Regions from separate parts of the Chryseobacterium sp. GW823-FHT05E08 genome, predicted to be linked through region 1. Evidence: riboswitches for the same ligand, from Rfam matches in the RefSeq annotation. Region 1 holds a riboswitch; each other region holds the start of a gene.
The links. A riboswitch is a leader RNA that binds a small molecule or an ion and turns the genes downstream of it on or off. The one in region 1 is predicted to bind cobalamin.
Positions count from the first base shown of each region.

Region 2: it holds a riboswitch for cobalamin, as region 1 does, so the genes downstream of both, AC1Q7L_RS20325 (TonB-dependent receptor plug domain-containing protein) here and AC1Q7L_RS19730 (acyl-CoA thioesterase) in region 1, are expected to answer to the same signal.
Region 3: it holds a riboswitch for cobalamin, as region 1 does, so the genes downstream of both, metE (5-methyltetrahydropteroyltriglutamate--homocysteine S-methyltransferase) here and AC1Q7L_RS19730 (acyl-CoA thioesterase) in region 1, are expected to answer to the same signal.
Region 4: it holds a riboswitch for cobalamin, as region 1 does, so the genes downstream of both, AC1Q7L_RS09630 (TonB-dependent receptor) here and AC1Q7L_RS19730 (acyl-CoA thioesterase) in region 1, are expected to answer to the same signal.

Region 1 is NZ_JBXAHY010000007.1:61,750-67,551, forward strand. Features, by position in the region: gene AC1Q7L_RS19715 (endonuclease MutS2) at 1-1,808, shown strand, start outside; gene AC1Q7L_RS19720 (YcxB family protein) at 1,819-2,304, shown strand; gene AC1Q7L_RS19725 (hypothetical protein) at 2,421-3,221, shown strand; cobalamin riboswitch at 3,295-3,474, shown strand; gene AC1Q7L_RS19730 (acyl-CoA thioesterase) at 3,589-3,972, shown strand; gene AC1Q7L_RS19735 (HD domain-containing protein) at 4,049-4,639, opposite strand; gene AC1Q7L_RS19740 (cytochrome P450) at 4,823-5,802, shown strand, end outside.
Region 2 is NZ_JBXAHY010000007.1:199,667-205,468, forward strand. Features, by position in the region: gene namA (NADPH dehydrogenase NamA) at 1-1,044, opposite strand, end outside; gene AC1Q7L_RS20320 (cytidine deaminase) at 1,149-1,631, shown strand; cobalamin riboswitch at 2,059-2,235, shown strand; gene AC1Q7L_RS20325 (TonB-dependent receptor plug domain-containing protein) at 2,269-4,098, shown strand; gene AC1Q7L_RS20330 (DUF5074 domain-containing protein) at 4,116-5,174, shown strand; gene AC1Q7L_RS20335 (CCA tRNA nucleotidyltransferase) at 5,574-5,802, opposite strand, start outside.
Region 3 is NZ_JBXAHY010000001.1:370,573-376,374, forward strand. Features, by position in the region: gene AC1Q7L_RS01705 (restriction endonuclease) at 1-527, opposite strand, end outside; gene metE (5-methyltetrahydropteroyltriglutamate--homocysteine S-methyltransferase) at 630-2,945, opposite strand; cobalamin riboswitch at 3,363-3,545, opposite strand; gene AC1Q7L_RS01715 (Lrp/AsnC family transcriptional regulator) at 3,700-4,161, shown strand; gene AC1Q7L_RS01720 (Crp/Fnr family transcriptional regulator) at 4,369-4,899, opposite strand; gene AC1Q7L_RS01725 (VOC family protein) at 4,981-5,364, opposite strand; gene AC1Q7L_RS01730 (hypothetical protein) at 5,421-5,618, shown strand; gene AC1Q7L_RS01735 (DUF2306 domain-containing protein) at 5,553-5,802, opposite strand, start outside.
Region 4 is NZ_JBXAHY010000002.1:807,799-813,600, forward strand. Features, by position in the region: gene AC1Q7L_RS09620 (cytochrome-c peroxidase) at 1-592, shown strand, start outside; gene AC1Q7L_RS09625 (transporter) at 606-1,547, shown strand; cobalamin riboswitch at 1,647-1,832, shown strand; gene AC1Q7L_RS09630 (TonB-dependent receptor) at 1,942-3,963, shown strand; gene AC1Q7L_RS09635 (YncE family protein) at 3,960-5,093, shown strand; gene AC1Q7L_RS09640 (cell surface protein) at 5,106-5,802, shown strand, end outside.

The DNA.
Region 1 (5,802 bases):
CGTTCCCAACTTTGATGGAAGACGCTTCTGTATTGGAATTTAAGAAAGAAATCATTGATAAGGTTGATAAAGTTTTCAACCGTTTTGATGAAGTAAAAAGTGAAGCTTCTCCAATCTTGAAAACCTTAAGAGCGGAAATTCAACATGCTAAAAAAGCGATTCAGGAAAATTTCAACCGTGTATTGTTCAATTACGCTCAAAGTGATTTTCTTGATGATATTCGAGAGAGTAATATTGAAGACATACGAGTTTTAGCGGTAAAATCTGCTTATAAGAAAAGAGTTCCAGGAAGAGTGTTGGGACTTTCAAAAACAGGTTCTATCACTTATATTCAGCCAGATAGTGTCGTAAAACATTACTTTAAACTTCGCGAAAATCAGGAAGAAGAGAAAAAAGAAATTGATAAAATCCTAAGACAGCTTACTGCAGAATTGGCGGTATTCCAACCTCAGCTTTGGAGATATCAGGCTTATATTTTTGATCTTGATCTTACGAGAGCCAAGTCTAAGTTTGCAGAATTAATTAATGGAGTTTTACCAAAAATCAACCGTCATAAAACGTTAAAGCTAAGAGAAGCTTTCCATCCATTGCTTTGGTTAAGAAACAAAGCGGAGAATAAAACGATTTTCTCTCAAACATTATCTTTAACGGATCAAAACAGAATTATCTGTATTTCCGGACCAAATGCCGGAGGAAAATCGATCACTTTGAAAACGGTAGGTTTACTTCAATTAATGATCCAGAGCGGAATTTTAGTTCCTGTTCATCCCAGGTCTGAAATGTTTTTCTTTGACAAAATCATGACCGATATTGGTGATAATCAATCTATTGAAAATCATCTTTCAACCTATTCTTCGAGATTAAAGAAAATGGGCGGAATCATCCGTGAAGCTGATGCCAATACCCTTTTATTGATTGATGAATTCGGAACGGGCTCAGATCCTGAATTGGGAGGTGCTTTGGCAGAAAGTTTCTTAGAGTTTTTCTATGACAAGAAGAGTTTTGCGATCATTACAACACACTACACCAACATTAAATTGGTTGTAGAAGAACTTTCTCATGCCGAAAATGCAGCCATGCTTTTTGATGAAGAAACGTTGGAACCGATGTATAAATTAGAGGTCGGACAGGCTGGTAGTTCATTTACTTTTGAGGTTGCCGAGAAGAATAAAATCCCAAGGTTTATCATTCATTCTGCGAAGAAAAAAGTGGAACATGACATCGTGAATCTCGATAAAACAATTGTAAAACTTCAGCAGGAAAAATTCGAGGTTGAAAAACTGAAGACCGATCTTGCCGAAAGAAAGGAATCCGTTGAAGACAAGCGCGATAATCTGCAAAAACTGAATGAACAGCTTCAACAAAAACTGTTCAATTTCCAAAAGTTGTATGAAGATGAACATCGTAAACTTCAGTTTGGAAATAAGATTGAAACCTTTATCGACGGCTACATAAAAGGAAGATCCCGAAAAGATGTGGTGAAAGATTTTGTAAAAATTTTAGAACAGGAAAAATTCAGGAAAATCGGTGCTGATAAAGATGAAACGAAAAGACTTCAGGTTGTAAAAAGAAAAATCACGCAACAACTGAAAAAAGAAGACGTCATTGAAAAAATCACAGAAACCAACGAAAAAATAGAAGAAAAGCGTCAAACTGACCGCGCTGTTTGGATGAAAATTGGTCAACGCGTTCGTATCACAGGAAGTACAAGTGTCGGGACGATTGAAAAGATATCCAGAAACAAAGTGATTGTGAATTACGGGACTTTTAAGACGACGATTAGTGCTGAGGAATTGGAGAGGATTTAATGATTAATATATGACTGTAAAGACACAGATTACTTTCAAGGATTTTTGGGGTTTTTATTTAAAAGGTTCTTTAATAAGGTTTTTTGGCTTTCCAATAATTGCTGTTTTACTTTTTATATTTAAAGGTTTTTTTGATGGCGATGAGCAGGATATTTTTAAAAATGCTTCCATCTGGTTGCTTGTTTTATGGGTTTTCATGACTATCAGAGGTTATTTTAGTATTAAAAAAGCTTATTATTCAGACAAAAAAATTCAGGAAAATATTTCTTATACTTTCGTTGAAGATAAAATTAAAACCGAAGGAGAGACATTTGAGAACGATTTTCATTGGAATACGGTTTCCAGAGTAAAAGAATTAAAAGATTGGTTTCTTATTTATCATAGTTTGCAAACCATGAATATGATTCCTAAAAAAGATTTTACAAAACAGGAAATTGTAGCGCTCAGAACGATTATTAAAAATAATGGCGTAAAAGCGAAACTTAGAAATGATTAATATTATAGAAAAGAGAATGTTTATATGCATTCTCTTTCTTTTTATCATTAATACAATATATAATTATGTTCAGAAAAAGCATTTAATTTATATATTTGAAGAGTCAAAAATTTTTCATGATGATTTCCGCAAAAAAAGTATTTTATTTATCAATTTTCAGTGTTTTTTCTTTGAGCTTAATGAAAGGGCAAAATAAAGTTCCTTTTGGAGTTGTAAAAGCTGAAGAAGGCTACGCCATGGTACGTGTTGCTAAGGATAATTACCGAAAAATTGTGGATAAAATCCGTATGCGCCGAGGAGATGTTTTTGTATATGTAAAACCCGCTCCCGGAGAAACAGAATGGATCTGGATCAAATATCCTGACAAAGACGACACCGAAAAACCTTTCGTAAGGTATGATTCTCTGAACAAAGAAGGTATGGTGAACAAAGACCGTATCGCTTACATCGATCAGTTACCACCTTACACTCCATCAAAATCTAAAAACGGAAAATCTCTTATTTTTACAGATAATACTGATCCGAAAATTCCGGCTAATCAAAGAAGTAAAGTAATTATTGATGTTTACCCATCCACCGCGAGTTATCGTAAAAAGGAAAAAGATGCTAACGGAAAAATCCTTACCATTGATAAAGTAAGACCTTGGGGAATCGGTAATGAACTTCCTGAAGGTGTGACGGAAATTAAATCTATCAGGATTCAACAACCTGGAAGAGGTTCTGTTTTTGTGAGAGAAGCTATTAAAAATTTATTCCAACCAACAATGGACTTCAATAATGTTGGGGTGACTTCTATCGATAATGATCACATCTTTCTTTATATGATCAATGGCTCAGGAGAAAACCGTTATACCACGCTTTGGACGATCAAAGAAGGCAAGGTTATCAGCCAGATCATCTATAATAATCCGGAATAATTCGTTTATCTTTCATATAATCCTTATTTTTGCACCGAAAAGTTATTTTGCTTTTGGCTTCTAGCTGATGGCATGTGGCTTTTTAGAAACTGGTTCTGCTTAACTGCAGATTAAAAGGGAATCGTGTGAAAATCACGAACTGTCGCGCAACTGTAAGTAACGAAAAGTCTTTATCAAGAATCCACTGTGCGAGGCATGGGAAGGAGATAAAGATGTTACAAGTCAGGAGACCTACCTATTTCTTTAAGACAAAAACTTTCGCGATCTGAAGTTTATTGATCAATAGTTTTTTTCAGGAATTTCTATGTTCCTGTTATTTTCTGTTTGTTCTAATATTCTTTCTTTTCGCTTTAATTAATAATGAAATATGACTACAGAAGAAAGAATTAAAGCATCCGAAACCAGCATTTTTAAAGCCGTTTTCCCTAATACAACCAATCATTACGACACCCTTTTTGGAGGTACAGCGATGCAATTGATGGATGAAGTGGCATTTATCACCGCAACCCGATTTGCCAGAAAAAGAGTGGTTACAGTAAGCAGCGACAAGATTGATTTTAAAAGACCAATTCCTGCAGGAACGATTGTGGAGTTAATTGGTAAAGTTTCTCACGTTGGAACAACAAGTATGAAAGTAAATGTAGAAATCTACACTGAACAAATGTATTCTTACGAAAGAGAAAGAGCAATTGTTGGTGATTTTACTTTTGTGGCGATTGATGAATTTAAGAAACCAATTCAAATATTATAAATCCTTTTTATGGTTTCGGCGGCCTTTGGCCGCCGAAACCTCTTTTACTTTTATATTATCACAAGGATAAATAAAATTATCTTACAACCTTCTCAGTTTCCAAATTTTTAATCATTAAATACTGAAAAGCCTCTCCCATTTCATCTGAAGCTCTGCTGATTGCATTCTCCAACATATTTCTGACCTGATTTTCGGTTACTCCGACTTCTGTCCAGCTTTTTCCTGAGGTGTGAGAATTTAGAATGAAGGGCATAATTCTGTCGATTGCACAGGCAAAAATAGCGTCGGGAGTTTGCTCTTCTTCAAATTCAAGCCAAAGATTGAAGAACTCAGAACGTAAAGGTTCATCTAAAATTCCGAAAATATTTTGAGCGGATTGTTTTTCTCTTTCAAATTTCCCGACCATTGCTGCTTCATCAAATAGGAAAGTATCTCCGGCTTCAATTTCCACTAAATCATGAATGGAAAGCATTCTTATTACTCTTAACAAATCAACATCTGCCCTGTTTTTCGCATATGGAAAAAGGATTTGAGCTAAAATAATGATCTGCCATGAATGTTCAGCCGTATTTTCTCTTCTCGAATCATCGGCATTATAATTTCTTCTCTGTACATTTTTTAAAGCATCAACTGCTAAAATAAAATCGATCTCCTTTTGTATCTTCATTTTTACTCTTTATAGTATTGATTGATTGGATGCGTCTCTTAATTCAAAATGATTTTGTCTACATGTGACACCACGATATATTTATTTAAAATTCCAACCAAATAGTATTGCAAAAATAAGGGTTTTGATTGTAAAGCTCATTTATGTAAGAGATTAATTGTATTTTTAATAGAAATATTCAACATGCATCCAGAGTTTAATTATCCGGCAGAAATCAAGGGAAAAAGAAAGCTATATTCTTTATTTAAAGGGTTAAACCATCCGTTGGAAGTCATTAGCGGAAATCATCAATCTGTAGGTGATAATTATTATATTAGAGCAAGTTTTACCGATAAAAACTTCATCTTTTCTCAGGATAAAGAGTTTGTTGAATATATTTTAAAACAGAATCATAAAAATTATCAAAAATCTGAAATACAATCTGTCACTTTAGGAAAATATCTTGGAAAAGGACTGTTAACCAACAATGGAAAAGACTGGTTAAAGCAAAGAAGACTGATTCAACCAGGTTTTGGTAAGGCAAAAATTGCCAATCTTGTTTCCATTATGGAAGAAGAAATTGATAAATCTCTTGAGTCATTTAAAACCGAATCTGAGGTAGATCTGTATGATTTCTTTCATTCTCTGGCTTTTAATATTGTTGCGAAAACCCTTTTCAGTTCTGATGTTGACGAAAATACCGTGAATGAATTAAGCAAAATAATCACAGAAGTTCAGGAAGTTTCTACCAAAGAAGTTCGTTTACCTTTTTATACCAATATCTTGAATATTTTCGGTGTTATTGATAAAAACATTGAAAAAAGTAAGAGATCAAAAGCGATCATTCAAAGTGTTTTAGACAAAAGAAGAAGTTCGGGCGAGGAAAAGAACGATCTTTTGGATATGCTGATCCAGACGAGATATGAAGATACGCAACTTCCAATGTCGGACGAACAGTTGGTTGATGAAATGCTTATTCTTTTCATTGCCGGACATGAAACGACTGCCAATGCTTTAAGTTTTATCTTTTTTGAGATCAGTCAAAACCCAAAAGCTGAGGAAAAATTAAAAAAAGAAATTGAAGATGAGGGAGAAATGGTTTTCACTTCAGAAAATTTAATGAAGAAATCATTTACTGTAAATATTATCAAAGAAGCTATGCGTTTGCATTCTCCGGCTTGGGC
Region 2 (5,802 bases), 140 kb from region 1:
AATTTTAGCTCTTAAATATTGATGAGGAAAGAAACATTCTTCACCCATCTCAAACGAACCCTGAACTGCAATGTATGGATTTCTTAAGATCTCTCTGGCAATAAAAATAAGATCTGCGTCTCCTTTTTGCAAGATTTCTTCCGCGTGTGATACTTTTTTAATCAAGCCAACAGCACCGGTTTTTACTTCTGCCTCATTTCTTACCTGAGAAGAAAGGGGAACCTGATATCCGTCAAAAAGAGGAATCTTTACTCCATGAATATTTCCGCCACTTGAAACATCAACTAAGTCAACTGAATGATTTTTTAATATTTTCGCCAATTCTACACTGCTTTCAATATCCCAACCATTTTCAGCGTATTCTGTTCCGGAAATTCTTACAAAAAGCGCAACATTTTCGTTCAATTCTTCATTTACAGCATCTACAATTTCCAATAAAAACCTGATTCTGTTTTCAAAACTTCCGCCATATTCATCCGTTCTGATATTAGAAAGCGGAGATAAAAACTGGTGAACCAAATAGCCATGAGCACCATGAATTTCGATTACATCAAAACCTGCTTTTACCGCTCTTCTTGCTGCCTCTTTAAAGTTTTGAACCTGTTCTTTGATTTCCTCTACTGTTAAAACATGCGGAATTCTTTCTGTTGGGTGATAAGGAATCGGGCTTGGCGCAACAGTTTCCCAACCTTCTTCAACAGGAATTTGCAAATTGTTCCAAGTTGAGCCTTTTCTTCCAGCATGTGCAATCTGAATTCCTATTTTGCTGTCTGAATTCTTGTGAACAAACTCAACAATTTTCTGTAGTTTTTCTGCCTGCTGGTCATTCCAGATTCCCATGCAATGATTGGTGATCCTTCCACGGGGCTCTACGCCGGTTGCTTCTACTATAATTAATCCTGTTCCGCCCTGCGATCTGCTTCCGTAATGGACGTAATGGAAATCATTAGCCATCCCGTTTTCACTAGAATACATACACATTGGGGACATTACCCATCGGTTTTTTACTTCAACATTTCTGAATTTTATAGGAGTGTATAACATGTTTGATGTTTTGAATTTTAATTTAAAATTTTGAAGGACAAAATAATATTGCCCACTTGGTGAAAAAGAGGTAATTTTATCCCCCTTTTTTAGGTCCACAATATATGAAAAAAGACATACAGATAGGTTACGAATATTTTAAAAATAGCAGTGAACTTAGCGATATAGAAAATACTTTGTTCGCAAGAGCAAAACAAGCCAGGGAAAATGCTTACGCGCCTTATTCCAACTTTTTGGTAGGTTGTTCGGTTTTATTGGAAAATGGAGAGATCTTTTCCGGAAACAATCAGGAGAATGCGGCTTTTCCGTCAGGACTTTGTGCTGAGAGAACGACTTTATTCTGGGTAGCAGCCAATTTTCCGAATGAAAAGATCAAAAAGATCTTTATTGTTGGCGGACCGAGAGAATTTCACGAGAAAAATCCGCCGATTCCACCTTGTGGAGCTTGCCGACAAAGCTTAATTGAATATGAAACCAAGCAGAATGAAAATATTGATCTTTATTTTTCGAGCATGAATGATGTGGTCGTGAAAGTGAATTCTATTAAGGATTTGTTGCCGTTTTATTTTGATGCTACTTTCTTATAGTTTGTGAGTGCTTTTTTTAGCGCGAAGATCGCAAAGGTTTTCTTTAAAATCATTGAGAATATTTTTCGTTCGCAAAGGCGTTTCACTCAGCGAAGTTTATTGTCATTGCGAGGAGCAAAGCGACGAAGCACTCTTTTTTATCACTAATTTTTTTATGAGATTGCTTCACCTTCGGTTCGCAATGACGAATATTGAAAGAACGACAAATACCCTAGCCCAGATAGCAACGGTTACCCCGCAGTAAGAGTTGGAGTGTGGGAGGGTTTGAGCGTTGGAGAGTGGTGGCGCGAGGAGTATGAGTGGATAGCTGGAAATAGCTCCTGAAAAATAGGCAATGAGTAATTGGTAATAGGCAATTTTGAATAATAGATATTGTTGGATTTTTTAATTTAAACCTTTTACGATTTTGCATTTCAATTTAATAAATTATCTTTGCAAAAATTTTGGTTTCCAGTGTATTGGAATGAAAAGGGAATTGGGTGAGACCCCCAAACTGTCCCCGCAACTGTAAATCGCAACCGAAATTTCTACGAAAAACCACTGTGCAAACGGGAAGGTGTAGAAAAGCGAAAGTCAGGAGACCTGCCAAAATCATAATAAAAAAATAGATTGCTTTCGGAGGAAAAGTAAAATAGTGATGGATATAAAAAGATCTTTAGTACTGCTTTTTTCGTCTTATGGTTGTTTTCTTTTCGCACAGGAGAAAACCATTGACACCGTTTATGTTTTTGATAACCAAATGAGTAAGGTTAAGCTTTTTCATAACGTTACCACCATCACTCCTCAGGATGCTGAGAAAAACTCAACCAATCTTTCTGAACTTTTACGCTTTCAATCTGCTGTTTATATCAAAGAAAATGGTCGTGGAGCGGTTTCTTCGCCATCTTTCAGAGGGACAACAGCTTCGCAAACTGCCTTTGTATGGAACGGAATTAATATTAACTCTAACTTTTTGGGTCAGGGTGATGTTAATAATATCCCTTTTGGCGGATTTGATCAGCTTATTGTAAAATCAGGTGGAGGAAGTGTAAGTTATGGCAGTGGCGCGATCGGTGGAAGCATCCATTTAAATAATAATCTGGATTTTAACAGAGGAGCGCATGCTTCATTATTTTCTGAGGCAGCATCTTTCGGTACTTTTAATAATTTGCTCAAAGCATCTTACAGCAACGAGAAATTCAGTTTTAAGGCTTCCGGTCATTATTCTATTAGTGAAAATGATTATGAAGTTGAAAATTCAAATAATTATATCAACAGAAACGGAAAATATAATAACACCAATTTCAATTTTTCGACGGCTTATAAAATAGCACCTCATCACCAAATCTCTTGGATCTCTGAGTTTTTTAATGGAAATCAGCATTATCCTATTTTCTTTGAAAGCCAGACTCCGACGAAATATGAAACTCAAAATGTAAGAAGTTTAATTTCTTGGGATTGGAATAAAACTAAGTTCAGCAATTCATTTAAAGCAGCTTACACAGAAGAAAACTTCCAATATTTCGGGAATATCGACGGGCCAAAAACAAGTGGCGGAACAGGAAAAAATTATATTCTGAAAAATGATTTTAATTATTTTATTGTTCCAAAATTAAATTTCAACTTAATTACAGAATTTCAGGTTAATAAAGGCGAAGGTTATGCATCCGGAATCGATCATATAAGTAGAAATGTAGGTTCTGTAGCGGGATTACTTCGTTATTTCACTACGAAAGATCTTCGTTTTGAAGCCGGAGTTAAAAAAGATTTTGTTGAAGATATCAGTTCGCCACTCCAATTTTCGTTTTCCGGAAAATGGAATGCTGTCGATTGGTACAATGTGGGAATCAGTGCTTCAAGGAATTTCAGATTTCCAACATTTAATGATCTTTACTGGAGTCCAGGCGGAAATAAAGATTTAAAACCAGAGACATCGTATCAGTTTGAATTGAGAAATCAATTTAACATTGCTGGTGTACAACTTTCGGTTACGCCGTATTATATGAAAATCAAGGATATGATCCAATGGCTGCCTAGTCCACTAGGATACTACTCGGCTTTCAACACCAACAGAGTTGAATCTTATGGAATTGAATCCAGAATTGATTATGAAAGAAAATTCGGGAAGCATAATTTAAGAACGAATTTAGGATATTCATACACCAAATCTACCAATCTTGATACGGATAAACAGTTGATGTACGTTCCTTTTCATAAGTTATTTGGAAATATTGAATATCAATATGAATTTATGAGACTGTATGTTCAGGGAATGTTCAATGGGCTGACTTATGCCGATACCAACGAAAAAAGAGAGGATGCTTTGGAACCTTATTTCGTGATGAATGCTGGTGTTTCTGCAACGATTCTTAAAAATTATACAGTAGGTTTTAAAGTGAATAATATTTTTAACCAAGTATATGCAACGACGGCATTTTATCCAATGCCTTTGAGAAATTATAGCGTGAACTTGAATATCAATTTTTAAATAAATAATTAAATATAATGAATATCAGAAAAATTTTAACTCTTGCATTTGCGACAACATTACTTTTCAATGTTTCTTGTACTAATGAAACCACCGAGGAGATTCTTGAGGTTACCTTTGAAAATGGAGTTCTTATCACCAATGAAGGTGGATTTACAACTCCGACAGCAGAGGTTTCTTTTGTGACTAATGATCTTTCTGCATTAGCAAACAAAATTTATTCAGGAAAAAATAATGAAGTTTTAGGAAACGTTTTACAGACTATCGGTTTTGATTCTGATAAAGCTTATCTGGTTTCAAACGTACCTAATAAAATTGATATCGTTAACAGATACACCTTCAAAAAACAGGCTACCGTAACAACTAATCTTCAAAATCCGCGATATATTGCGTTTTCGGGAAGTCAATATTACGTAACCAACAATAACTTTTTTGATGTAATGAAACTGAACGTTTACAACAAAGACAATTCTTTTGTAAAAAGTATCAGTTTCGCAAGATCTGCGGAAAAAGTAGTTGAAGCCGGCGGAAATATCGTCGTACAAACTGACGGTGTTACCTACGAATCTACTCCTCCGTACAGCGAATTGCCAACAGGATATACAATTACGATTGTAAAACCTTCAACAAACGTTGTTGACAAAACCGTAACGCTACCAAGCAACGGAATCATCAGAGATCTAATCTCTTACAGCGGAGATGCTTACGTTTTAGCTTCAGACAATACAAATTCTTACATCTATAAGATCAATTCAACTACAGGAACGTTTACAACGACAACGTTGACGGCAATTCCTCAAGCTCAGAAATTAAGAGTGGATGGTAACACGTTTTATTTCACTAACTCAAGCAACAAAATATATTCTATGACTGTAGGTTCTACAACTGTTCCTACAACTCCTATTGTGACTACAACAGGAAATCTATACGGATTTAATGTAATTGACGGTAAAATTTTCGCTTCTGATGCAAGTTTCACTGCAGACAGTAAAGTGAATGTTTATAATGCAACTAATGGTTCTTTATTAAAAACTTTCACTACAGGAATCGGAACAAACGGTTTCTATAAAAACTAAAATTTGCGCTTCGGTGTATAATATATAAATTTTTATTTTTTTTCATCATTTGTGTTTTTTATCCGGGCGTCTCTTCGAAAAGGCGGCCGGATTTTTTTATTTAGTTTTATTCAGAATATATTTTAAACAAGACATCTCCAAAAAACCGATAAACCACCATGTTGGAAATCTAAAATATGTATAAAGAAGTGTGAAATTATCTACAATCTCAACATCTTTTGTAACCTTTTGAATTTCAAAATACATAGACAAAACGGGAGTCAAAAAGCCGAATAATAAAAATGCAACCAGATAAACTATCCAGTTGCATTTTTTTATTATTTTATATTTCCAGACTCCGAAATTAAATATTAGCATTAAAACTAAAACATAAAAATCAAACGTTCCTAAAAGCATATATTATATTTTCAAACCTAATTTCTCGGCTTCTGCGATCACAAATTTTGTAGCTTCTTCTTTATCATTAAGAATTTCGCCTTCCAAAATGGCTTCCTTTACTTTTTCCTTTAAAATTCCGATCTCACGTCCGGGTTTAAGATTAAACATTTCCATGATCTCTTCTCCTGAAATGGGTGGCTGGAAATTTCTAACGTGATCTTTTTCCTCAACCTCTTTTATCTTAACCGCA
Region 3 (5,802 bases), on a different contig from region 1:
TTTGTTAGCTCAACTTGAAACCCTTTATCGTATAGCAATTCAGCTATTATTTTTTCAAATTCTCTTGGATGTATTCGAAACAATTTTTCATTATTAATATAAATATCAAAAATTAATTGTTTTATTCGGTGTGTTTCTTCAAACACTATATTTGTTATAGGTAAGTTATCATATATTTCGTCTGTAACGAAAGTTATATTATCTTCTTTTTCAGTATTTTCATCATCAAAATCAACAATTAATTTAGCTAAATCATACTCATTGAAATTAATTGTATTTGTTAAATTATTAAGTATATAATCTGGAATTCCAATATTAAAATTATCTATTAATAATAGTGTTTTAGAGAAGTTTTCAGTTATAGTTTGGATTGCAGGTCTATTATCAAAAGACTTTTGCAACTTATCTAAATTTGATCTCCATGGGTCAAATTGACTACTTTGAAATTGAATTTTACTTAATTGATTTATGAATGGGGAAAGTTTATTATATATTTGATTTTGGTTAAATAAATCTTTTGGAGTCATTTTATTATTTTACTCTAATCTACGTTAATTTTTTTAAAAATTATATTTTTTAAACAAAAATAGGAGCCCAAAAGGCTCCTGAAAAAACAAATATCAATAATTTTAAAGTGTCTGTAAAGCAAGTTCCTTACTCATTTCCCGCGAAGCCTCTACCATCGCAATCAACGCTTTTTCCGTTTCATCCCAATGACGGGTTTTCAAACCACAATCGGGATTTACCCAAAGTTGTTGTGCAGGAATGACGGCTTGTGCTTTTTTCAGCAATTTTACCATTTCCTCTTTTGACGGAATTCTCGGCGAGTGAATATCGTAAACTCCTGGACCAATCTCGTTCGGATATTTGAAATCTGCAAAAGCATTCAGCAATTCCATCTGGCTTCTGGAGCATTCAATCGTAATCACATCAGCATCCATATCTGCTATATTTTGGATGATGTCATTGAATTCAGAATAACACATATGCGTATGAATTTGGGTCGCATCTTCCACACCGCTTGCCGAAATTCTAAAGGCTTCAACGGCCCATTTCAGATAATTCTGCCAGTCAGATTTTCTCAACGGAAGACCTTCACGAATTGCCGGTTCATCAATCTGGATAATTCTGATTCCCGCTTTTTCCAAATCATTTACTTCATCACGAATCGCCAAAGCAATTTGTTTGCAAGTCAATGAACGAGGTTGATCGTCACGCACAAAAGACCATTGAAGAATCGTTACAGGTCCCGTCAACATTCCTTTTACCCATTTTTGAGTTAAAGATTGAGCATATTCAGCCCAATAAACCGTCATTGGATTCGGTCTGTGAACATCTCCAAAAATCACTGGCGGTTTCACACAACGGCTTCCGTAACTTTGAACCCAACCGTTTTGTGTAAAAGCAAATCCCGCCAACTGTTCCCCGAAATATTCCACCATATCGTTTCGCTCAAACTCTCCGTGAACCAAGACATCGATCCCTATTTCTTCCTGCCAACGGATGGTTCTTTCGGTTTCCTGTTTTAATAAATTGTTGTATTGTTCGGCATTTAATTCTCCTTTTTTGAATTTTGCTCGCCAGGTTCTCACTTCTTTCGTCTGTGGAAACGAGCCAATTGTCGTTGTTGGAAAAAGAGGAAGATTCAAAACTTGCTGCTGAGTTTCTTTTCTTATATTAAATGGTGAATTTCTCTTTGCATCTTCTTCAGTCGTCACATCAACACGATTTTTCACATCCTGATTGTGAATTAATGTTGAGGTTTTACGGTTTTCAATGGCCTTTTTATTTTCAGCCAAAGCTTGTAAAACATTATAATCCGGATTTTCTGAAGCTAATTTTTTTAAATTAACAATTTCATAAATTTTCTGTTTTGCAAAAGCCAGCCATTGCTTGATTTCAGGAGATAAAATATCTTCGTTTTTCTCAGAATCAAGGTCGAAAGGAGAGTGGAGCAATGAACAAGACGGTGCAATAAAAACTCTTTCCGAACCAATTTTTTGAATGGCAGTTTTAATGATATTTAATGAGTTTTGGAAGTCGTTTTTCCATATATTTCTACCGTCAACAATTCCTAAAGAAAGGCTTAAAATTGTTGGAATATTATTTAAAACTTCATCCAACTGTTCTGGTGAACGAACTAAATCAATATGCAAAACATCGATCGGAAGGGAAGTAGTCAAGGCAAGATTATCTTTTAATCCATCAAAATAGGTAGCTACAATGAATTTCAGATTTGGGAATTGTTTTCTGATTTCAGCATAAATAAACTGATATGTTTCTTTCGCTTTTTCATTTAAATCTAAAGCTAAAAAAGGCTCATCAAACTGAATATATTCTGCACCGTGATTTTCCAGTTCTTTTAAAATCTGAATATAAACGGGAAGTAAGTTTTTTGCTAAATCCAATTTATCAAAGCCTTCTTCTTTTTCTTTTCCTAACAATAAATACGTTAATAAACCGATAATGACAGGTTTTGCATTAATTCCGGCTTGTTTTGCACTGATGAATTCTTGGATGATTTTATTGGAGAATAGCTTAAACTCCTGGTTTTTCTGAAATTCAGGAACGATATAATGGTAGTTGGTATCAAACCATTTGGTCATTTCCATGGCGGTGATATCCAATCCATCTTTCTGAAAACCTCTTGCCATTGCAAAATAAAGGTCGAGTTCAGACTTTTTGAGAGCAATTTCCTGATAACGTTCCGGAATTGCTCCAACCGTTAACGTCATATCCAAAACCTGATCGTAATATGAAAAATCATTACATGGAATAAGATCAATTCCTGCTTCCTGCTGTAATTTCCAGTTGTTTTGAGTGATGGTTTTTCCAACTTCCAACAATTCGTCTAATGGGATCTTGCCTGACCAATAGTTTTCACAAGCTTTTTTAAGTTCTCTGTTGCTACCAATACGCGGATAGCCTACTAAGTGTGTTTGCATTTCTTTTAAACTTTTAAATTAAATTTGATTTTAAAAGTTCTTCAGACACTTCGAAATACAGTCGAGGAAAAGAGTTTATGGAATAGAGTAAATACAGTGAGGACGTAATTTTTTCTTTAAATAAAAGAATTGGCTTAATGTTTTTTATTTTTTTGACGCCAAGTTTTAATTCAATTTTCTATATTATTTAAGCGGGCAAAGAAGAATCAATAAATTGATTTTAAGAAGCGGGCGTATAAAACATAAGCTTCATCAGCGACAAAGTCGCAAATCTTTGCTCCTTTAAAATAAGAAGTCATCATAAAAATCTTTGCGTTTAAAAAATAAATTAAATTAAAACTCAATTCAATTTAATTTCAAACCAAATACGTTCAAAAGTATCATCTGTATGACCCAAAAGCTTCAAACCGCGAAAGCATTGTCAATTCGGAACAGGCAGGTCTCCTGACTTGTAACAGTTTTTGTCATCCTTCCCGTTTGCACAGTGGATCTACTTGGACAAAAACTTTTTATGTTACTTACAGTTGCGCGACAGCTCGTGATTTTCACACGATTCCCTATTAATTTACCTTAAGTAAAACCTTTTCCGTTTGATGAAGTATGTTAAAGAACAAAATGGAGTTCAAAGATATTGATTAAAGTGAATTGATTGGCTTAGTGCTAAATATTAAGTATAATATTTTGTTTAAATTAATTTAAAAAGATATTTATTCTTTAAATTTGAAAAATAGAATCAAAAAAAGAATATTATTCTGTGGAAAGACTCGATGAAAAGGATCTTCAACTGTTAAGAATCCTACAAAAGAATGCAAAATTGACCGTAAAAGAGTTAGCGAAAGAAGTTAATCTTTCAGCATCGCCTGTTTTTGAACGAATGAAAAGACTCGAACAGGAAGGTTATATTAAACATTATGCAGCCGTTTTGGAAGCTGAAAAACTGAATCGTGGTTTTACCGTTTTTTGTCAGGTCAAACTAAAAATTCACGACCGTTCTGTTGGAAATGAATTTGTGAAAGATATTCTACAGATTGATGAAGTAGCTGAATGTTATAATATTTCCGGGGATTTTGATTTTCTCTTAAAAGTTCAGGTACGAGATATGAAGCATTATCAGGATTTTGTGTTCAATAAATTGGGCTCTGTAGATTCCATCGGAAGTACGCACAGCACTTTTGTGATGGCGGAAGTGAAGAATATTTATGGGGTGAATATTTAGTAATTGTAAATTTTAACCACAAAAGAGGCAAAAGCTATTTGATACCCATTATTAGGAGACAATAGTTTTCAAAAGAATAAAAATCAAAGATTTTCAAAACTAATGTGTTCTTATTTGCGGTCGATTGATTAACTTAAAATACTTATGTGTTAGTCTTTTGCAACTTTTGTGGTTAAAATAAATAGTTTAAACAATTTTTATTTTAAATTATCTCCGACTTCTAATCCTACTCAAAGAAACAGAAGTAATTCCCAGATAAGACGCAATATAATGTTGCGGAATTCTGCGGATAATCTCTGGAGATTGTTCAAATAATTGATTATATCGTTCTTCCGGTGTATCTTTTATTCTGGAAATAAATAATTTCTGATACTTTAAAAGTCTTTGCTGAAGGTTATTATAATAGAAATCTTTGATGTAAGGATTACGCTCCATTTTCTGTCTGAAATCTTCAAGAGAAGCGCTGTAAACAGTGACAGGTTCTATTGTTTCGATATTGTATAGACTGGGCAAACTGTAAAAAAGACTTTCCCAAGACGAAATAAAAGCGCCCTCAAACATAAACTGAAAAGTGATTTCTTTTCCGTCATTATTGAGCCAGCCTCTCGTAACTCCTTTTTCGATGTAGTAAAATTTTCGGGCGATTTTGCCTTCTTCGATCAAAAGTTCTTTGGGACCGAATTTTTCCTGTTCAAAATCGTTGAGGATAGTAGATAAAATTTTTTCATCAAGTTGCATTACGTGTTTATTACTAAGTTATGCATACGAAATTAGGCATTTTTTAATCATCTTTCACTTAATGTGTGTATTTAGAATGATTTAACTTAAATAATTGCTGATTTCAATTAAATTTTGATCAGGATCGCGGAAATACACAGATTTTATTTTTCCCAAAGCGCCTGTTCTGTCAACAATTCCCTCTATAATTTCTATATTTTTCTGTTTCAATTCTTCTAAAACATCATGAATATCTGTTGTTGCAATAAAACAAAGATCTGCAGAACCAGCGGTCGGATGCTGAGCTTTGGGTTCAAACTCATGACCCTTTTGATGAAGATTGATTTTTTGATTTCCGAAAGTCAGTGCTTTTCTGTTGTCTCCAAAAGTTACAACTTGAAACCCTAGAATATGAGTGTAGAATTCGATTGTTTTTTCAATATCAGCTACGGTTAATACGATATGGTCGATGTTTTGAATTTGCATGATTTTTTGGTCATTTATAATTTAAAAATTAATAGTTTTGAGATAAATTAAAACTGATGATTTTATTATTTCTCTTGTTTATTTTAGTAATTAATGTTGGTCTTGCTTATTTGGCAATGAAATATCTTAGGATGTATACAAAAAATACACAATATCCAGCAGCTTTAGATGCTTCTGTTTTTCTTATTTCATTGGTAATTCTGATGGCGATTACTCTTTTTATTCTTATTAATACTGTTACTATTGGAAGATAAGGTTATTGATTTGTTTTTGACGATTATAATATAAGCAATTGATAGATTGATAAATAACGAAATCCAAACATTAATCCCATAAAATAGATGATAGGAAAAAAGGTTCTCCTGATAAACCAGATTTTTTATGATTCTAAAAGTTATCGCTGTTGTTGTTATTGAATAACTTAAAATCATAAAAATT
Region 4 (5,802 bases), on a different contig from region 1:
TATTTCAAAATTAAGTGCAGATTCGAAATATAAGAAATTATTTAAGTCTGCTTATGGCGATGAAAGTATCACAGGGGAAAGGGTTTTGAAAGCATTGTCACAATTTATGGCGACAATGATCTCGGCAGATTCGAAATATGACAGATTTAAACAGGGAAAAGAAAATTTTACATCAGAAGAAACGCAGGGGATGAATTTATTTCAGCATAAATGTGCCTCATGCCACAGCGGAGAATTATTTACAGATGAAAGTTTCAGAAATACAGGAATGTATTACAATACGCAATTCAAAGACGCGGGACGATATCGGGTAACGCTTGATCAAAATGATTGGATGAAATTTCGCGTTCCAAGTTTACGAAATATCGAATATACCGCACCTTACATGCATGACGGGAGATTTTACACCTTAAATGCAGTACTTAATTTCTATTCAGATAATGTGGAAGACAACCCCAATCTTGATCCTCAATTAAAACAAAACGGTCATATCGGAATTGCAATGAATGATCAGGAGAAGCAGTTTATTATTGCCTTTCTAAAAACATTGTCTGATAAGAACTTCATTTCAAATCCAAAATTTGCTGAATAAATTTAAAGTAAACATGAAAAGAATAATTTTAATCATAAGCTTGATTTTATGTAATTTATTTCAGGCTAAAACAATCGGCGACAGTCTTTATATTCCTACTGATTTTCATGCAATGGTTTTTGATGATTGTGATGCCTGTGGATGTGCTGCAGGAAATGGTTCTTCTGGTTTTGAGTCTTTATTGAATCCACAATTTATAGGAATTAAATATTTTGCACAGCATTATAAAGCAAAAGAAAACTTATTTGTAAAGGATTTAACGCAGGATCAATACTTCAATACCATTCAGCTTTGGGGAAAGATTCCTTTAACTAAAAAGCTAAGTGTGTATGCGAGTTTACCATTTCATTTTCATGAAAAGAAAACAATGCAGGGTGATATTAAGATCAATGGAATTGGAGATTTGAACTTGATGGGAATCTATCAGTTGATCAATTCAAAAGATAATATTCATCAATTAAACGGAGGAGTTGGAGTGAAAGTTCCCTTAGGAAAGTTTGACGAGAAAGGAATCACAGGCGTTAATCCGAGTTTTCAGCTGGGAACAGGAAGCTGGGATTATCAGATGGTTTTGAATTACAAATTTCAGAAAAATAAAGTTGCTGTTCTTTTAAACACAGATTATACCATTAAAACAGAGAACAAAAAGCATTATGATTTTGGAAACCAATGGAATTATTCTGCCACCGGATTCTATCAACTTATTGCCAATGAAAAAGTTATTTTTTCAGGAAAAGCCGGAATGCAGGGAGAAGTATACGACAGAAATAAACAATTTCGTGAAGATCTGCCCAATACCGCAGGAAGTGCTTTGTACGGAAAATTGGGCTTTGAAGCCTCTTATAAAAAGTTTAGTTTGGGAAGTGAAGTGATGCTTCCTGCCTATTCTAATTTGGCAGGAGGAGATATTGAAGCGAAATCCCGATTGAGTGTTTTTATCAACTTTGGAATTTAACATAATTATTTACATCCCGTTAAAATTTTAACGGGATGTTTTTGTTATTTAATTGAGAATCATTTGATTAATCAAAATATTGTATCTGCCGATAATTTTCTATCTTTGCCGAAATCTGGTGAGCCCTAAAAAGCGCTTAAAAGGGAATTCGGTGTAAATCCGGAACAGACCCGCTGCTGTAAGCTCCACAAAAAAGTTTTTGAAAATTATATCCACTGTTTTTTTAATGGGAAGGATTTCAAAAATGGAGTAAGTCAGAAGACCTGCCAGAAGATTTAACGTTTGACGCTTTCGTGGAATAAAGCTTAGGACAACAATGATTCTGTGCAGTTATCGCTGTGCTTTTCATTGCTGCTTTCTTATATCCATTAGCGTTATTATTTTCAAAGAGCTAATGGTATCAAAATTTACTTCCGGACTTCATAAAGTTATTATCACAATTTTTGTGCTAATGGCTCAATTATACTTTTCTCAAACCAGAAAAGACAGTATAAAAGAGAAATCGATCAAGGCTGTTAATATTTACAAAAAGAATTTTAAAGAGATTCTTCCTGCGCAGACCCTTTCGGGAGAACAATTAGAAAGACTGAACAGTCAGTCGGTTGCAGATGCATTGCGTTATTTTTCCGGAGTTCAGATTAAAGATTACGGTGGAATTGGCGGAATGAAAACCATCAATATCCGAAGTTTGGGAAGTCAGCATGTAGGAGTTTTCTATGATGGAATTCAGCTAGGAAATGCACAAAACGGATTAGTGGATCTTGGCCGTTTTTCGTTAGATGATATTGAGGAAATTTCACTGTATAACGGACAAAAAAGTGAAATTTTTCAACCTGCAAAGGATTTTGGATCGTCAGGTTCAATTTATCTTCAGCCTAAAACTCCAAGTTTTAAAGGAAATCAGAAAACAAACTTCGTTGTCAGATTAAAAAACAGTTCTATCGATCTTTTTAATCCGTCATTTCGTTTAGAACAGAAAATTTCGGATAAAGTTTCTGCAAGTTTTAGTTCAGAATTTATTCAGAGTGATGGTGTTTATAAATATAGATATTCGCGGAAATATCCTGACGGAGCAGTTGCTTATGATACGATTTTTAAAAGATTTGATTCTGATATTAAAGCAAAGCGTTTTGAAACCAGCGTTAACGGAATTTTAAATAACGGAAGCTGGAATGTAAGAGGTTATGGCTATTTATCAAACCGAGGAATTCCCGGAGCTATTGTAAACAACCGTTTTGATGCGAGAGGACAAAGAATGGTTGATGAAAATTATTTCGTTCAGGCTAATTTCAGAAAAAAGATCTTTCCAAAATTTGAAACACAGTTCAAAGCTAAATTTGCATACGATTATACTAAATATGTAGATACGGTTTCTTCAATTAAGATTCAGAATCAGTATACCCAGAAGGAGTTATATCTTTCATCGTCCAATTTGTATTCTATTACGCCAAATTGGGATGTGAGTGCGAGCGTAGATTTTCAGTATAATACGCTGGATGCCGATTTAAGGCAGTTTTCTTATCCCACCCGTTATACTTCGCTTGTGGCTTTTGCAACAACTTATCAATGGAACAGGTTTAAATTTTTAGGAAGTGTTTTAGGTACTTTTATTCATGAAGAAGTAGAACTTAACACCAAAGCTCCCGACAAAACAGAATGGACGCCGGCCGCATTTTTAAGCTATCAGCCTTTTGATTCTAAAGATTTTACCTTGCGTGGTTTCTATAAACGTATTTTCAGGATGCCTACTTTCAATGATCTGTATTACACATTAATCGGAAGCTCTTCTTTAAGACCCGAATTTACGGAGCAATACGATCTAGGTTTTACCTATCAAAAATTTTACGATAATAATAACTTCTTTAAAGGTTTTTATGTAAAAGTAGACGGGTACTTCAATCAGGTGAAGGATAAAATTATTGCTTCTCCTAATGGAAGTATGTTCCGATGGACGATGCAGAATCTTGATTATGTTGAAATTTTGGGTGCAGATGTCAATATTCAGGCAGAATTGCAGGTCGGAAAAGTAAAAATCAAACCATTATTAAGCTATACTTATCAAAGTGCAAGAGATTTTTCCGACAGGGAAGAGTCTTTCTTTGGAGATCAGATTCCATACACACCTTGGCACAGCGGAACATTTACTTTAATGGCGGATTATAAAAATTGGGCTTTCAATTACAGTTTCATTTATGTAGGAGAGCGTTACGACATCAATCAAAACAATATCGCGGTTAATCATATACAGCCTTGGTATACGCACGATCTATCGATACAGAAAAAATTCAATTGGAAATCTCATCAGTTTAAAGCAAGTTTTGAAGTAAATAATGCTCTGAACCAATACTACGAAGTTGTCTTAAGTTACCCGATGCCGGGAAGATTTTTTAAACTTATTCTAAGTTATACATTATGAAAAAATTAAACTTTTCTCTGCTGTTGTTTGTATTTGTCTTTCTGGTTTCATGCCGTACAGACGAATATATCATTCTTGAAGAGCGGGAAAATCTGGCTCAGCCGGAAAATACTGCGATCAAAGGTTTTTATCTTTTGAATGAAGGAAATATGGGAACCAATAAAGCCACACTAGATTTCTTTGATTATACAACAGGAACTTACCGCAGGAATATCTATGGAGAGATCAATCCGACTGTCGTAAAGGAATTGGGAGATGTTGGAAATGATATTCAGATCTATGGCGGTAAAATGTACGCAGTCATCAATGTTTCCAATAAAATTGAAGTGCTGGATGCTAAAACGGCAAAACGTATCAAAACCATTCAATTAGAAAACTGCAGATACATCACTTTTAAAAACGGAAAAGCCTACGCGTCAAGCTATGCAGGGCCTGTTTCCCTTGATCCTAATGCGCCTTTGGGTAAAGTCGCGGAGATCGATACGGTTTCCCTTTCCATTCAAAGAGAAGTGACGGTTGGATATCAGCCCGAAGAAATGGAAATTATAGGAAATCAACTTTTTGTAGCCAATTCCGGAGGGTATAAATATCCCAATTATGACAGAACCGTTTCTGTGGTTGATCTTACAACATTTAAAGAAACCAAGAAAATAGATGTTGCGATTAATCTTCATCACATCAAAAAAGATAATTACGGCGATTTGTATGTGACTTCAAGAGGTGATTATTATACAATTTCGTCGAGTTTGTATTTAGTTGATCCTGTCACAGGAATGGTGAAGAAAGATTTTCATATCGGAATAAGTGAAATGACGATCGTTAATGATAAACTCTATTATTACGGAAATGAATTCAATTACAACACCCATACTTACAAGAAATCTTTCGGAATTATTGATGTTAAAACAGAGCAGATCATTTCGAATAAAGTGATCGATCAGGAATATGTTGATCTAATAAAAACACCTTATGGAATTGCCGTAAACCCAATCACAGAAGATATTTACATTACAGACGCGAGAAATTATGTTTCCACAGGATTTGTGTATTGTTTTGATAAAAACGGACATTTCAAATGGAAAACCGAAGGCGGAAATATTCCCGCGCATTTCACTTTTTTATATAAATAAATTACCCAAAATATGGATAAAAATATTTTTAAAATTTTAAAAACCACATTCTTTGCTTTTCTTCTTATTGGAATTATAGGTTGTAAAAGTGATAATGATGAAGAGGTAAATAATGACAATTCTTCTTTTGAAGGGTTGAAAGAAAACTATACGATTGATCGTTTCAAAGTTTTAAACATTACCCCGAAATTAAATGGAAAACTAACATGGAGCATCAATGATTCTATTATTTCTGAAAATTCTGAATTGGATTTTATCAGTCCTGTTGTAAAAACGTATCCTTTAAAATTGAAAGTTGAGAACAATGGAACGGTAAAAACATATACTTCCTCAATCTCAGTCAATCACGAAGCGGGAACTTACAGTAAATATATTTCTAATGTATTTGATTTTCGTCCGGCTGTAGGGCAGTTTATCAACGAAATTCCTGAATATCTCTCAGGAAATACAGCAAACGACATGATCCAAAAAGCCAAAGAATCTTTGGTTGGAGGTAATTCTACAATGGTTACGCTTGGAGGTTATGGAGGTTATGTTGTTTTTGGTTTTGATCATACGATCCCGAATATGAATGGAAGAGATTTTAAGGTTCTTGGAAATGCTTTCTTCGGAAATGAAGCCAATCAGCCCCGTTCTGGATCTTGTGAACCTGGAATTATCATGGTGGCCTACGACAGAAACAAAAACGGAAAACCCGATGACAACGAAT